Regions from separate parts of the Bartonella quintana genome, predicted to be linked through region 2. Evidence: predicted binding sites of a transcription regulator. Region 2 holds the regulator's gene; the other holds the start of a gene.
The links. Region 2 encodes HrcA, which represses chaperone genes, less so after heat shock. Its sites were predicted from a motif close to GTTAGCACTCNCNNNNNGNGAGTGCTAAC; they were not measured.

Region 1 (8,746 bases), 370 kb from region 2:
AAAACACAAAACGAATAACTTTACTTAAGAAAGAACTCTCTTATGGACACCTTTACACCCCTTGTCTTTTCCGGCGTACAACCGACTGGTAATCTGCATCTTGGCAATTACCTTGGAGCCATTAAGCATTGGGTTGAACTGCAAATGTCCTATAGTTGCTTGTATTGCGTGGTTGATATGCACGCGCTCACACTGAACCCGGATCCACTTATCTTACGTGAATCCACCAGAGCAGTCACAGCAGCCTTTTTAGCTGCTGGTATTGATCCCCAAAAACAAATCATTTTTAACCAGTCTCAAGTTTTTCAGCATGCTGAATTAGCATGGATTTTGAATTGTATTGCCCGTATTGGCTGGCTCCAACGCATGACGCAGTTTAAAGATAAAGCAGGGAAAGATCGCGAACAAGCATCCCTTGGGCTTTTTGCCTATCCAAGTCTTATGGCTGCCGATATTTTACTCTATCGCGCCACGCATGTTCCGGTGGGGGACGACCAAAAACAGCATGTTGAATTGACCCGCGATATTGCCCAAAAATTTAACAACGACTATTCACACCGTATTGCAGATTTAAATTTTGGTGTCTGTATGCAAATGGGTGAGGAAAAAAGACAAAGCTTTTTCCCCATACCAGAAGCGCTTATTGGCAAGACAGCGATGCGCGTTATGTCTTTACGCGATGGTACAAAAAAAATGTCAAAATCAGATCCTTCAGATTTTTCACGCATTAATTTGACTGATGATGCGGATCTTATCGCAAAAAAAATACGTAAAGCAAAAACTGACTCCGGAGCTTTTCCTGACACACTTACAGCCTTAAAAGGACGCCCAGAGATCGATAACCTGCTTGGTATTTATGCTGCTTTTGCACAAATAAGCAAAGAAAAGGCTCTTTTAGAGTTTTCTGGAAAACAATTTTCGCTTTTTAAAACAGCCTTAGCTGACCTTGCCGTCCATAAGCTTGCCCCAATCACACAAGAATTACGTCGACTTCACCAAGAAAACAGTTATATTGACTCTGTTTTACACAATGGCGCAGAACGTGCTAGTGCACTGGCCGAAAAAAATATGAAAAAAATCCGTGAAATTGTTGGATTTTTGCACGATGCATGAAACAATAAAACTTAAACTGTAAAAAGTAAAAAAATTGTCTGTAGAAAATAGAGAAAACCCCATGGTTTCCAAGCAAAAAAATCCGAAAACAGGTCACAAACGGAAAATTTTAGTCATTATTGATGAAACGCCAGAGTGTCGACGTGCCGTTGCTTTTGCCGCACAGCATGCCCAAAATACCAATAGAACATTGGTGTTGCTGTGTGTCGTTGATAGTGTAGAATTTCAACATTTTCTGGGCGTAAATAACGTTATGCGATCGGAATCAACGCAAGCTGCCTATAAAATATTGGGAGAAATTGCCGATGATGTACGCACCACACACGCCCTTAAAACAGAAATAATTGTGCGTGAGGGAAAAAAAATTGATGAAATTGCCAACCTGATCGACGAAAATAAGGAGATCGCGCTCATTGTTTTAGCTGCCAGTGGACACACAGAAGGACCAGGCCCACTTGTCCAACTTATCGGGAGTCGGGGAACAGCTTTTTCAATCCCTGTTACCGTTATTCCAAGCAATCTTGCCGATGAAGATATTGAATCCATTGCTTAAATACAGTATTCTGAACTCAACGACCTTCCTAACCTTTCACACCAAAAGGAGAGTGTATGTTTATTCAAACTGAAACCACACCAAATCCTGCAACACTTAAATTTTTGCCAGGTCGTGTGGTACTTTCCAAGGGTGTCTTAGAGTTTCGTACCAGTGAAGAAGCCGCTAAAAACTCACCTTTAGCTGCAAAACTGTTTAATATTCCAAATGTTAATGGTGTTCTTTTGGGTTATGATTTCATTACCGTGAGCAAAAAAGATGGCGAGTGGCAACATCTCAAACCAGCCATTTTAGGCACCATTATGGAACATTTTCTATCCGATGCCCCGGTTATCAACACAAATGCCACAATACAAGCGCAAACGCACGCCCTTAACGAAGAATTTTATGACGAAAAAGACGTCGATATCGTCTCAACAATCAAGGAACTTCTTGAAACACGTGTTCGCCCAGCTGTTGCCAATGACGGTGGAGATATTACTTTCTGTGGATTTGAAAACGGTATTGTTTACCTCAATATGCGGGGAGCCTGTGCCGGATGCCCCTCTTCAACTGCAACACTAAAAACTGGTATTGAAAATCTTTTACGACATTTTATCCCAGAAGTTTTAGGTGTTGAAGCCATGCCGCAATAAAAAACGCCAATATCGTCTCAACAATTAAGGAACTTCTTGAAACACGTGTTCGCCCAGCCGTTGCCAATGACGGTGGAGATATTACTTTCTGTGGATTTGAAAACGGTATTGTTTACCTCAATATGTGGGGAGCCTGTGCCGGATGCCCCTCTTCAACTGCAACGCTAAAAACTGGTATTGAAAATCTTTTACGGCATTTTATCCTGGAATTCTAAAGGATTAAAGTCCTTCCAAAATAAAACGAGGATGAGATTTTACAAAATACCGATACAGAGCATTCTTAAAGAAAAACGCTTTCATAAAAACACTTATATTGAACAAGAGAAAAAAGCATAAGAGAAGAGCAAAATCTGATGACATCATAACGATACATCAGAAACTTTAATGAAACAAAAAAATTGTACAAAAAAAACGGGCTCAGTGGCCCGTTTCCTTTTACCTTTATGCAAGGGCTTAGAAATCCATTCCGCCCATTCCACCCATTCCGCCACCAGGCATTGGAGGCATTGGAGTGTCTTTCTTTGGAACTTCAGCAACCATTGCTTCTGTTGTGATGAGAAGGCTGGCAATCGATGCAGCATTCTGGAGAGCAGAACGCACAACCTTCACAGGATCAACGATTCCTAGAGCAATCAAATCACCAAATTGACCAGTTGCGGTATTGTAACCAAATGTATCTGCGTTATTTTCAAGCACTTTGCCAACGATAATCGCTGCTTCTTCACCTGCATTAGTTGCAATTTGGCGTGCTGGTGCCTGTAGTGCACGACGAACAATATTGATACCAGCTTCTTGATCAGGATTGCTTCCTTTAATTGTCAAGGCATTTGCAGCACGCAACAATGCAGTTCCACCACCGGCAACAATACCTTCTTCCACAGCTGCACGTGTTGCGTTCAAGGCATCATCAACCCGATCTTTCTTTTCTTTCACTTCAACTTCTGTCGCACCACCAACACGGATAACAGCAACACCACCAGCGAGTTTAGCAAGTCTTTCTTGCAATTTTTCACGGTCATAGTCAGAAGTTGTTTCTTCGATCTGTACCTTGATTTGGTTTACGCGTGCATTAATTTCAGCTTTTTTCCCAGCACCATCAATAATCGTCGTATTTTCTTTAGAAATATTCACTTTCTTCGCACGACCAAGCATATCCAAAGTAACATTTTCTAATTTAATGCCAACATCTTCAGAAATAACCTGACCCGATGTCAAGATTGCAATATCTTCCAACATGGCTTTACGGCGATCACCAAATCCTGGAGCTTTCACAGCAGCAATTTTCAAACCACCGCGCAGCTTGTTAACAACGAGCGTTGCCAAAGCCTCACCTTCCACATCTTCAGCGATAATAAGAAGAGGTTTGCCAGACTGAACAACAGCTTCGAGCACTGGAAGCAAGGATTGCAAATTAGACAATTTCTTTTCGTGAATGAGGATGTAAGGATCGTCGAGATCAGCCACCATTTTATCAGCATTGGTGACGAAATAAGGGGAAAGATATCCACGGTCGAATTGCATCCCTTCAACGACTTCCAATTCCGTTTCAGCAGTTTTCGCTTCTTCCACGGTGATAACGCCTTCATTGCCAACTTTTTCCATAGCATCAGCGATCATTTTACCGATTTCTGCAGCACCATTGGCGGAAATTGTTCCCACTTGTGCAATTTCTGCTGAAGTCTGGATTTTTTTCGCTTTTTTGAAAAGATTACTCACCACTTCTTCAACAGCAGCATCAATCCCACGTTTGAGATCCATTGGGTTCATGCCAGCAGCAACGGCTTTCACCCCTTCTTGTACAATAGCCTGTCCTAAAACAGTTGCAGTTGTTGTTCCATCCCCAGCAATGTCATTGGTTTTAGAAGCAACTTCGCGCAACATTTGCGCACCCATATTTTCAAACTTATCTTCAAGCTCGATTTCTTTTGCAACAGATACACCATCTTTTGTGATGCGAGGTGCACCAAATGATTTATCAATTACAACATTGCGACCTTTAGGGCCGAGCGTTACTTTAACAGCGTTAGCAAGGATATCAACGCCGCGCAATAAACGCTCACGCGCTTCACGGCCAAATTTGACTTCTTTAGCAGCCATTTAATTTCTCCTTGGAGTTATGTCCTAAATAGTAGAAAATGAAAAAATTGAGAGGCTGGATTACCCCAAAATTCCCATAATGTCAGATTCTTTCATAATTAAGAGGTCTTCACCATTAATCTTCACTTCGGTTCCAGACCACTTTCCAAACAAGATACGGTCTCCTGTTTTCACTTCTAAAGGCACACGCTTTCCATTGTCATCGAGAGCTCCATTGCCAACAGCAATAATTTCACCTTCTTGAGGTTTTTCCTTAGCTGTATCAGGGATGATAATCCCCCCAGCAGTTTTGTTTTCAGATTCAACCCGACGGACAACGACACGATCGTGAAGTGGGCGGAATTGTATGTTAGCCATATTTCAAATCCTTAAAACTTAATATAATTGCATTAATCTTAAGTCCTTGTTAGCACTCATAGTTGGAGAGTGCTAACAGTAGCGGTAATATAAAATCGCCACTTTCCAATGTCAAGGTTCTTTACAAATAATTTCTCTCAAGAGGCTTCAAAGTCTTGCCTCTTTTTTCTATTTTGCGTTATTTACCCTTTTTATTAACCACTGAACATAAAAGGATCTTACCATGGTTGAAACACGTCAGGAAACAGATAGCTTTGGAACGATTTCAGTACGTCAAGATCGTTATTGGGGAGCACAAACTGAACGTTCTCTGCATAATTTTAATATTGGCACAGAAAAACAACCTCTCACCATCATCTATGCCTTAAGCCTTATCAAAAAAGCTGCAGCTGTTGTCAATATGGAAAAAGGCAAGCTTGCACAAAACATCGGAAAAGCAATCATTACTGCCGCCGATGAAGTGCTCGCAGGAGCATTTGATACGCATTTTCCACTTTCTGTCTGGCAAACTGGTTCTGGCACCCAAAGTAATATGAACGTCAATGAAGTCATCGCCAACCATGCCAGCATGCTTTTGGGAGGAAAACTTGGCAGTAAAGCACCCGTTCACCCCAATGATCACGTAAATATGAGCCAATCGTCAAACGATTCCTTTCCCACAGCACTTCACATTGCCACCACACTCCAAACACGCCAACACTTATTTCCCATCCTTGACGCTCTTATTACTACTTTAAGAAAAAAAGAAGAAGAATTTGCCGATATCATCAAAATCGGACGCACCCATACCCAGGATGCAACACCTCTGACATTAGGACAGGAATTTTCAGGTTATCGCGCAGCACTAGAAGCCAACCGCCAACGCATTGAAAGTGCGCTTGCCGATGTCCAAATGCTTGCCCAAGGAGGGACAGCTGTTGGAACAGGACTCAATGCACCGCAAGGTTTTGACGTTGCTTTTGCGCAAACAATCAGCACCCTCACAGGAATAACCTTTAAGACTGCCAGCAATAAATTTGAAGCACTCGCCCATCATGGAGCCCTTGCACATTTTCATGGAAGCTTGAATGCATTAGCAGCTGATCTATTTAAAATTGCCAATGACATTCGGTTTTTGGGATCCGGTCCACGCTCAGGGCTGGGTGAACTAAGCCTTCCAGAAAATGAACCAGGATCTTCCATTATGCCAGGCAAGATCAATCCCACGCAGTGTGAAGCAATGACTATGGTTGCTTGCCAAGTTTTCGGCAATCATACCAGTGTAACATTTGCCGCAAGCCAGGGACATTTTGAACTCAATGTTTATAAACCTGTTATTGGCTATAATGTTTTACAGTCGATTACGCTTCTTGGTGATTGCATGCGTTCTTTTGACATGCATTGCATTCAAGGATTACGTGCCAATCGAGTCCATATTCACTCTCTCATGGAACGCTCTCTCATGTTAATAACAGCTCTTGCACCGAAAATTGGCTATGAAAAAGCTGCCGAAATTGCTAAAGCAGCATATAAAAATGACACGACTTTGCGTACTGAAGCTATCAAAGCGGGAGTTTCTGGAGATGATTATGATCGGCTGGTTGATCCCAAAAAGATGATCCACCCGCAATAAACAAATAGATTGAAACCTCCCTGATAGACCTCTCTATTCCTGATAGACCTCTCTATTAGAATATCGGAATTAGAATATCGGACCGCAAGCGGTCCGATTCTTATTGGATCTTAAACAATCTAATCCCCACCTCTTGCAATAATCAGTTAAGCGCGCTCCACTCTGCTCCACCCTCTTGAGAAGAAGAACTTTTTGTGGATCTTGATTGTGTTTGTGTGGGGTCAGCTTTATACGGCTCAAAAGAAAGCCGTAAGGATACTCCTACCGCCCTTGTTCCCAACAAGTGTTCTACAACCGCGCTCTGGTCTCAAAAAAACACATGCCTTGCAAGGCCACCTGTTGCAAAGGTCAGAAAACTTTAAAACTTTTTATGCATAAAAATAACATGACTTTGCGCACTGAAGCATTAAAAATGGGAAGCTGGCAATAATGATGACCAGCTGCTCGATTCCCAAAAGATGCTCCATCCACAAGAGACAAAAGGAGAGAAACCTCCTTAAGAAAAACCTCGAACATCAGAGCGTTCGTTTACCACCCAATTTTGTTGCCAATGGCATTCGGTTTTTGGAATCAGCTTCTCGCGCTTATGTTTGAGTGAACGAAGCCTTCCAAAAAATAAAGTTGAGACTTTCCATCATGACAAAAAAATCAGCCCAAAAGCACTTGTAAAACAATGATGCCCCCCTTTGCAAGAAACAACTTGAAACAGCTCTCTATGTGATAACATCAGGCTGTTTGCAACCCAATTTTTGTTGTATTTTTAACAATTCCAGCGCTGCCTTTTGCAAAGGTTGGAGGACTTTTTGCGGATCTTGATTGTGTTTACATGGGTCAGCTTCGTACTGCTCGAAATAAAGCCGTAGGGTAGAGCCCACCGTCCCTGTCCCTGATAAGCGCACCACTAACCGTGCTCCATTCTTAAAAAAAATACGCACTCCCTGCCCCGTGCTGATACTCTGATCAATGGGATCATGATAGGTAAAATCATCTGCTTTTTCAACCTGGAGTCCCGCAATTTTCATGCCTGCCTTTGGTAAACGCGCGCACAACGCATCCATGACCATGCGAGCTTTACACGCCTCCACTGCTTCATAATCATAACGCAAAGTGTAAAAACGCCCATAAGTGTGCCAATGCTGTTGCGTAATTTGTGCGACAGTTTTCCCTGTTACCGCTAAAAGATTTAACCAAAATAAGACAGCCCATAAACCATCTTTTTCGCGGATATGATGAGAGCCGGTTCCAAAGCTTTCTTCACCACAAAAGGTCACTTTTCCAGCATCTAAAAGCGACCCAAAAAATTTCCATCCCGTTGGTGTTTCAAAAAAGTTTAATGCTTTTTTTTCAGCAACCAGATCAGCCGCACGCCCGGTTGGCATAGAGCGTGCAATACCCACAATACCCTGCCTATACCCTTTTATCAGATGTGCATGATCCGCCATGATAGCCAGAGAATCAGAAGACGTGACAAATTGTTTACGACCAATAATGAGATTACGATCTCCATCACCATCAGACGCCGCACCAAGATCAGGTCCTTGATCCGACATCAACAAATCATAAAGATCCTTCGCATGAACCAAATTTGGATCTGGAGGCTTCCCTCCAAAATCTGGCAAAGGAACGCCATTAACTACTGTTCCTTCAGAGAATCCTAAGCATTTTTCAAAAATTTCATACGCATAAGGTCCCGTTACTGCATGCATTGCATCAAAGCGCAAAGTTAACCCTTCTGCCACAGCCTTGGCAATACAGTCAAAATCAAAAATCTCCTGCATCAGTGCAACATAATCTGCTACAGGATCAATAACATCTACTTGCATGGCCCCCACAAAGGTCGTGCCTTGCGTACTTAAATCAATATCTGGAGCCTCAACAATCTTATAAAAAGAAAGATGTTGCGAGGTTGCAAAAACAGCATCACACAAAGAAGCAGGAGCAGGTCCGCCATTGGAAATATTGTATTTGATGCCACAATCCCCCTCCAGACCACCAGGATTGTGACTTGCTGAGAGAATAATACCACCATGGGCATGGTATTTGCGAATAAGATGCGAAACAGCAGGCGTAGAGAACAATCCCCCTTTTCCAACTTTAACACACGCAACACCATGAGCAGCAGCCATTTTCAACACAATTTGAAGAAGGGTGTGGTTGAAATAGCGTCCATCTCCTCCAAGAATCAGCAGTTTCCCTTCAAGAGGCCCAATGTTATTAAAAAGAGATTGAATAAAATTTTCAACATAATGGGGCTGTTGGAAAACAGAAACTTTTTTGCGTAAACCAGACGTTCCAGGTTTTTGATCATTAAAAGCCGTAGTCAAAACTGTCATGATAGTCATGGAAGCGCCTTCATCTTGTTTTGTTTGATTCTAGAGT
Region 2 (8,746 bases):
AAAATGAAAGCAATGATACTAGAAATCAAAACAATCATAGCAAAATTTTGTGCGTCAATAAGATAATTAACAACGTCACGCATAATCCATGCACTAGCTGCAGTTGTGCAAGAAATAATGATCATTGAAAAAATAGCTGCACTGTACCAACGCGCATGTTTATAAAAATTTTCTCGTAAAAGACGGATGATAAGATGTTTATCAAAAGAGGAGATTCGTTTTTTGGTCATAAAGCGCTTCTATATTCCATCGTTGTTTTATGCAAGATTGAAGCACTTTTAATTAAAGACAGTTAGCCTTCTTAATGAAAAGAGTATTCCCCTGTAAGGGAGCTAGTGCGCACTAACCGACTCTTTTAAAAGCACCGTAACACCCACATGCAGTGCTTTTAAAATCAATCTGTGTACCCATTATACCCATTTCAAGCAAGCTGCACGTTTTATTTAATGAAAATTATTTAGGTGCTATCACCATCATCATTTGACGGCCTTCAAGTTTTGGTTCAGCTTCGATTTTGGCAATTTCACTTGTATCCTCTTTAACCCGCTGAAGAAGCTTTAATCCAAGATCTTGGTGTGCCATTTCACGACCACGAAAACGCAAAGTAATTTTTACTTTATCCCCATTACCAATAAAACGATGAATAGCCTTGAGCTTGACTTCATAATCATGGACATCAACATTGGGGCGCATCTTAATCTCTTTGATTTCAATGACTTTTTGCTTTTTACGTATTTCAGCCGCTTTTTTTTGGGTCTGATATTTCAATTTGCCCAAATCAATGATTTTACACACAGGCGGTTCGGTATTTGGTACAATCTCAACCAAATCGAGTCCTACCTCTGCAGCCATAGCAAGCGCTTCTTGTGTTGCAACGACTCCCTGATGTTGCCCCTCATCATTAATAAGCTGAACACAAGGGACCCGAATATCTTGATTCGAACGTGGCCCATCTTTCTGGGTAGGTGTCATTTTAAACGATCTGCGAATGGTTTATGCTCCTTAATTTTGATTCATCTACAGCATAATTTAATATACAATTATACACAGAAAAACAACTAGAATTCATGCTTTTTTCATGATTTGATTTATTGCTTTTGAGAATAATTTGAAGGATAAATTTTTTTTTTGTATTTAAGAAACAATGTCTTATAGAGGATGAAGAATAATGGACCAAAATATTCATTGCCAATTTTTTTCGTTTGAAGGCACTAATCTCGCAGTACGTCATCGCAAAGGCAGTTGCTCCCCTGGTTTAGTTTGGCTTTCTGGCTATCAATCCTATATGCTGGGCAAAAAGGCGGTGATGGTTGATTTTTTTGCTCAAAAGAATGATTTGTCCTGTTTACGTTTTGATTACTCTGGCCATGGAGAGTCTGAGGGTGATTTTTTTCAAGGGACGATTTCGCGTTGGGTTAAGGAAAGTTTAGCGGTTTTTGAAACCTATTGTGAAGGGCCACAAATTTTGATTGGTTCTTCTATGGGGGGGTGGATTGCTCTAAAGCTTGCTGTGATGCTAGCACAGAAAAACAAGAGGCTTGCTGGCATGGTGCTGATTGCACCGGCTCCTGATTTTACACAAACATTGGTAGAACCAAAGTTAGGCCCGGAGGAATGGAAAACTTTGGAAAAAAAAGGATATATTGAAAAGCCTGCCATGAGTGACGAGGAGCCGATGCTCTTTACAAAGGCATTGATTGAAGATGGACGGGACAATTGCGTCATGAAAGGATGTATCGATGTTGGGTGCCCGATTCATATTCTACAAGGGATGGCAGATGAAGAAATAACCTATCAGCATACATTGACTTTACTTGATCATTTGCCTTTACATGATGTAACCTTAACACTGGTTCGTGATGCAGATCATCGGTTTTCACGTTTGCAAGATTTGGAATGCCTCTACATGGTTTTGAAGTCATTGATTGGTCGGATTAATGCAGGAGGGGGTGGGCAAGTTCATTGATGATGAAGACATAATGCATGACTGGTTATGAACAGCACTTAATTTTTTCTGATCGCGTTGTGCCTCTACGTGTGCAAGAACGTAGGCGCGCACGCCGTTTCACATTGCGTATTGATGCAGATGGCCAGGGAATTTGTTTAACAACACCGCCGGCGATAAGTCTCTGTTCGATTCAAGGTTTCATTGAAAGGCACCGATCTTGGATTGAGACGCACCTTGCTCGCGTTCAAGTTTATCACAAAAATTCTTATCTTAAAGAAGGGATAACAGTTCCTTTATTGGGTGTTGCACATACTATAAGACATAAAGAAGGACGCGGGGTGACAGAAATCGTTGCAGGTGATGGGAGAAAAGAGCCTAAAATTATTGTTTATGGTCAATTAGAATATTTACCAAGACGCATTGCTGATGTTTTGAAAAAACAGGCTGCACTTATTATAACGCCGTTGGTAGTACATTATGCCTGTAAAGTAGAACGTAAAGTGAGGTCAATTTGCTATAAAGATACTAAAAGTCGTTGGGGATCTTGTTCAATAGATGGGCGTCTCTCTTTTTCTTGGCGCCTTGTTATGGCGCCAAAAGAAATTGTTGAGTATGTTGTTGCGCATGAAATAGCCCATCTTATCGAAATGAATCACGGACCAAAATTTTGGGCTCTTTGTAAAAAACTTTGTCCTGACAGTAACACATATCGTGCTTGGTTGAAGGAAAATGGTCAGATGCTTCATACGATCAATTTTCAGTCATATAGGTTGGAGAATTAAAAAAAATCGTGAAGAGGTTAATATTCGATGGAACTTTTTGTCAGGGATGTCGTTATTTGTGTGCTTTGTCACGCATAGTGAGGAAGCCATTGAAGTCTCAGCACACTTGTCTTCCCCTGCTTGATTTGCTGAGTGTCTTCAATGTTTTTACTTTATCTTTTTTATAATTCAGCTTAATAATCCTAATTTTTGAGAACTCTCAGTTTAGATTGGAAAAGCGCTTATGCCTGTTCTTACAGATCCACTTCAGCTACTACAGGCGCTTATTCGTTGTCCTTCTGTGACCCCTTATGAAGCAGGTGCCTTGTCAACTTTGGAACAGATTTTAACAAAGATGGGATTTAATGTTAAGCGTCCTGTTTTTACTGATAAAAATACAGAAGATGTTGAAAATCTTTATGCCAAGATGGGCGGAGAAGGACGACATCTTATGTTTGCAGGTCATACTGATGTTGTGCCGCCAGGTGCGTTAGAAGATTGGACATACCCTCCTTTTGCAGGTGTCATAGATCAGGGAAAATTATATGGGCGAGGTGCTGTTGATATGAAGGGCGCAATCGCGTGTTTTGTTGCAGCGCTGGCTCGGATCCTTGAAAAACGGTCGATTAAAGGAATGGTAAGCCTTTTGATCACCGGAGACGAAGAGGGTCCTGCACTTAACGGTACGGTCAAACTTCTGAAATGGGCCGAGCAAAAAGGTGAAAAATGGACAGCAGCTCTTGTGGGAGAACCAACAAGCGTAAAAACTGTTGGTGATGTCATTAAGATTGGGCGCCGGGGATCACTTTCTGGTGTCGTGACGGTTAAAGGTCGACAAGGTCATGTTGCTTTTCCGGAGCGGGCAGTCAATCCATTGCCTTTAGCAGGTAAACTTATTCAAGCATTGACACGAACTGCTTTAGATCGAGGAACAGAGAATTTTCAACCAAGCAATTTGGAATTAACAACTATTGATACGGATAACCCTGTGGTAAATGTTATTCCAGCGCAGACAACGATCCGCTTTAATATACGCTACAATGATGTTTGGACAAAAGAAACGCTTATGGCGGAAATTGAAAAACGTCTTGCTTCGGTGCAATTAAAAAACAATGATGATCAATACCCCTACTATCAGCTTGAATGGATTCCAAGCTTGGGGAGTGTTTTTATAACTAAAAATGACAAACTCATTAAAATTTTATCAAATGCTATTGAAAGCGTCACAGGGAATATACCAGAATACTCAACTTCAGGCGGCACATCGGATGCGCGATTTATTAAAGATTATTGCCCAGTGGTTGAATTTGGTTTACCGGGACAAACGATGCATATGGTAGATGAGTGTGTGACTCTTGACGCAATAGAAACCCTCACCTCTGTTTATGAACGTTTCATTGTTGATTTTTTTGCGTAAAAAAGAAGCGATTATTTTTCAAAATCATATCCATCACACATTGAAAACTGTGAATTTATAGCACAATTGATGTTATGACAGGTTGGAGCGATAAAGATTTTAGTTTGCGAGTTGGCTGATGATATGGTCAAGTAGGATGCGCCCTTTGGCTGTGACTTTTAAGCGTTGGTGTCCTATCGTTTCTACCAGCCCTTGATGTTTTAGGTTGATAAGTTTTTCTATTGGTAAGCTCTTAGAGGTTAAAGTTTCATAGCGTGTAAGATCCAAACCTTCGCAAAGGCGTAAACCCATGAGGAGCATTTCGTTTGCTTGTTGCAGCGGGGTCAATTGTTCTGTTTCGACACAGCCATGCCCTTTCGTTTCTACCAATTCAAGCCAATATTCAGGATGTTTTTCATTTATTGTGACAGAACGTTCACGGTTTTTAATTTGAGAGGAAGATGATTTTAAAAAGGGAGAAAAATGATTCGTTGAACGCTCGATGAATCGTCCATGTGCTCCTGGACCAAAGCCTGCATATTCGTGATAACGCCAATAAAGAAGATTGTGTGCTGATTCGGCACCAGGGATTGCGTGATTTGAGATTTCATAGGCTGGAAGTCCATGCAGTGCGGTCATTTCTTGCGTGAGATGATACAGATTTGCTGCGAGTTCCGATTCGGGGAGGATGAGTCTTCCTGCGGCATGGAGCCGTTTAAAAGCAGTTCCTTCCTCAATAGTGAGTTGGTAAAGAGAAAGATGGTCTGCTGCTAAATCAATGGCTTGAAAAAGTTCACATTTCCATTGTTCGAGTGTTTGTTCAGGACGGGCATAAATTAAATCAAAGGATAGACGTGGGAAAATTTCCCGCGCTAAAACAATAGCATGAAGAGCTTGTTTTACATCATGGAGACGGCCGAGTTGTCGTAGTGCTTTGTCATTGAGTGCTTGTACACCTAAGGACAAACGGTTAACTCCTGCTGCCCGGTATCCATAAAAACGATTTGCTTCCACACTGGATGGGTTGGCTTCCAGTGTGATTTCAGCTTTATCATCGACCGTCCACATTTTTGCGAGTGCTTGCAACAAGGCATCAACAGTTTGAGGTGTCATAAGCGAAGGGGTTCCCCCACCGATAAAAATACTCGTAATATGACGTGGACCTATTTTATGGTATTGTGTTTCTATTTCACGTTTAAAAGCTTTTACGAAACGTGGTTGATCAACACCATGGACGCGAACATGCGAATTAAAGTCACAATAAGGACATTTGGCAGCGCAAAAAGGCCAATGAATATAGATGCCAAAAGGTTCATTCATGAGAGTGTCAAAAGGTTTTCTGCTAAAAGCTTGAAAGCACGCGCACGATGAGAGAGGGGTGTTTTATCATTGAGTTTCCAACCATGTTTTTGCTCCGTTGACATTTCGCCAAAAGTATTTTCATAGCCATCTGGTAAAAAAATGGGATCAAAACCAAAACCTTTGTCTCCACGTGGTGGCCAAATAAATGTACCTTCAACACTGCCGCGGAAATAATCTGCATAGGCATCGGACCATGCAATGCAGATAACCGATATAAACCGAGCTTTTCTTTGGCTTTTTTCATGAGCGCCGATTTTTTGAAGTTCGTCTTCTATTTTTTGCATAGCTTTTGAAAAATTACGTGTGCCATCGGATTGAAGAGCCCAATCAGCTGTATAAACGCCTGGTGCACCATCCAGTGCATCCACTTCCAAGCCTGAATCATCAGAGAGAGCAGGCAGTCCTGTATTTTTTGCGGCTGCAAAGGCTTTGATATAAGCATTCTCTTCAAAGGTTACTCCTGTTTCTTTTGGTTCAGGCAAGTCGAGCTCTTTTGCTGATTGTATTTCTAAACCGAAGGGAGCGACCAATGTGGTAATTTCATGCAATTTGCCAGTGTTATGTGTAGCAATGACGAGTTTTTTGCTTGCTATGCTTCTCATATCCATCTCTCTAAAATGAAAAGGGGTGCTCTTTATTATGCTAAAAACCAGTTTAAACAAACATATAATATGAGTTCTTCCAAATTTTACGAGATACGATTTTTTTGAACGTTTATTAATATTTTGTTCAAATGAAATTTTTCGTGTTGATTATAGCATTTTTATGATAAATATGTATTGTGTTTTTGCACTGCTTTAGACTGTTTGACCAAACCTTGGCAAAACTTATATAATAAGAGGGTGTTTTTAGAGTAGTGAATTAATTGTGATGAAGCAAAAACCCATTGATGATGAACTAAAATATCTTGATGAGCGTTCACGTGATATTTTTCGCCATATTGTTGAAGCTTATCTTAATGATGGGGAACCAGTAGGATCACGAAATCTTTCGCGACTTTTGCGACAGACATTATCGCCTGCGACGATTCGCAATGTAATGAGTGATCTTGAACATCTCGGTTTGATTTATGCCCCTCATGTATCTGCAGGGCGTATGCCAACACAATCAGGTTTACGATTTTTTGTTGATGCGTTTATGGAAGCTGGTGATTTGCCAAATGAGGAACGCGAAAGTATTGAAGCTCAAGTCAAGGAGGCTGGCCATGCACAATCAGTTGAACATTTTCTCGTTCAAGCTAGCCAGATTCTTTCAGATCTTTCACGTGGGGCAGGGCTCGTTCTCGCATCAAAATACGAAGGGACGTTGAAGCATATTGAATTTGTGCGCCTTGATGGGCAACAAGCTCTTGCAGTTTTAGTGACTCAACAAGGTGAGGTTGAAAATCGTATTGTTCACTTACCGAAAGGTGTTACCCATGCACAATTAACAGAGGCAACGAATTTTCTTAATGCTCATATTCAGGGGCGTACATTGAGTGAAGCTAAAGAGGAAATTGCACGTTTGTGCTCAGAAACCCGGGCTGCACTCGATCATTTGTCTCATCATCTTGTTGAAACGGGGTTAGCTCTTTGGGGAGGAGAGGATGCTGATCATAAAATCCACCTTATTGTTCGTGGGCGGAGCAATTTGCTTGAAGATGTGAAAGCAGAAGAAGATTTAGAACGGTTACGACACTTGTTTGATGACCTTGAAACACGCGAAAGTATGGCGCAGCTGCTCGATTTAACGGATGAAGGTCCAGGGGTTCGTATCTTTATTGGTTCAGAAAATAAGCTGTTTTCACTTTCTGGTTCTTCCTTAGTGGTGGCACCTTATCGTGATTCACAACAAAGAGTCATTGGCGCTTTAGGCGTTATTGGACCTACACGGCTTAATTATGCAAGGATTGTACCCATGGTTAACTATACGGCTCAACTTGTATCACAACTGTTGCGTTAAAACGATCAAATGAATATTTGTACTATAAATTTCATTATATTAAGATACGTAGAGACCCCTTGATTTTTGTCTGTAAAATTTCGATATCAAGAATAACAAATCTTATGAAGGAATGGAATTTTTATGTCTGATGAAAAAAACAAGTTTACTGACGCTTCATTTGAAAATTGCGATCTGAAAAATCCAGTTGATCGTGATACACTTAAAAAAGCTACTGATGAATTTTTAAAAACGCATGAGGCAGAAATTCATTCAGAAGTTAAAGAAGAAAACAATGAAGTTAGTGATCCCTTGGCTGCTTTGCAGGACGAGAATAAAGAATTAAAAGATCAGCTTTTACGTCTTGTTGCAGATATGGAAAATCTTCGGCGCCGTACTGCACGTGATGTGGCTGATGCGAAGGCCTATTCGATTGCTAATTTCGCACGTGACATGTTATCTGTTTCTGACAATCTCAATCGTGCTTTGGAGGCTATTCCAGAAGGAGCAAAGGAGAATGATGCTGGTTTGAAAACATTAGCTGAGGGTGTTGAAATGACTGAGCGTGCAATGATAGCAGCACTAGAACGTCATGGAGTACAGAAAATTTATCCAGAAGGGCAAAAATTTGATCCTCATTTTCATCAAGCGATGTTTGAAATTCCTAACTGTGATGTTCCAGATAATACCGTTCAGCAAGTTGTGCAAGCCGGTTACATTATCGGTGAACGTGTTCTGCGCCCGGCTATAGTGGGTGTAGCAAAAGGAGAAACAAAAGAAGTGCCTGTGGAATCTGGTTCAGCTTGAAATGCATCAGGAACAATGTCCTGAGTACAAAAGGTAGCCTTACGTTTCTAAATTCGTAAGGCATTTATCAAAGAATTCTAAAGGGTGTTAACACCCTCCTTTTATCCTTGAAGTGCCCACCTTCTTTTTACAACATAAGGGGCATCGCTTAAAGGCGAAGGCGATAAAAGTAGAGCAAAATGGTCAACCTTAAAGGGAGGAAACGAAAAGTCACCTCGAGAAGATAGATAAAAAGGAAGATCTTCAGGTTTAATATCAAGCAGTCGTGCAAGAGTGATATGCGGAGTAAATTGTTTTTTATCAGGATTTAACCCTAAGTTGCTCCGAATACATTCCATTTTTTCATGTAAAAGGCTGAGAGTTTCACAAGGCTCAATACGAACAACAAGAGAATGAGGAGCATTTTCCGAACCAAAAACTTTGAAACCATTCATGTGTAGCATAAAAGGAGGAAGCTTTATTGTGTCAAAGGCACGCATAAGCTCATCGGCTAGAGAGCTTTCAATCTCACCAAAAAAAGACAAAGTGACATGAAAGTTTTGTGGGTTAATC

Region 1: a site for HrcA is predicted at 4,804-4,832, ahead of groES (co-chaperone GroES). Genes of this name have one in related genera too.

The regions. Positions count from the first base shown of each region.
Region 1 is NZ_AP019773.1:1,279,461-1,288,206, forward strand. It holds gene trpS (tryptophan--tRNA ligase) at 43-1,113, shown strand; gene MF1_RS05215 (universal stress protein) at 1,175-1,666, shown strand; gene MF1_RS05220 (NifU family protein) at 1,723-2,301, shown strand; partial or broken gene MF1_RS05225 (NifU family protein) at 2,301-2,516, shown strand; gene groL (chaperonin GroEL) at 2,755-4,398, opposite strand; gene groES (co-chaperone GroES) at 4,459-4,755, opposite strand; gene fumC (class II fumarate hydratase) at 4,979-6,367, shown strand; gene MF1_RS05245 (alpha-D-glucose phosphate-specific phosphoglucomutase) at 7,081-8,709, opposite strand.
Region 2 is NZ_AP019773.1:63,783-72,528, forward strand. It holds gene MF1_RS00205 (ABC transporter ATP-binding protein) at 1-230, opposite strand, end outside; gene infC (translation initiation factor IF-3) at 454-972, opposite strand; gene MF1_RS00215 (alpha/beta hydrolase) at 1,169-1,966, shown strand; gene MF1_RS00220 (M48 family metallopeptidase) at 1,984-2,730, shown strand; gene dapE (succinyl-diaminopimelate desuccinylase) at 2,954-4,126, shown strand; gene hemW (radical SAM family heme chaperone HemW) at 4,226-5,425, opposite strand; gene rdgB (RdgB/HAM1 family non-canonical purine NTP pyrophosphatase) at 5,422-6,069, opposite strand; gene hrcA (heat-inducible transcriptional repressor HrcA) at 6,338-7,408, shown strand; gene grpE (nucleotide exchange factor GrpE) at 7,532-8,194, shown strand; gene thpR (RNA 2',3'-cyclic phosphodiesterase) at 8,296-8,746, opposite strand, start outside.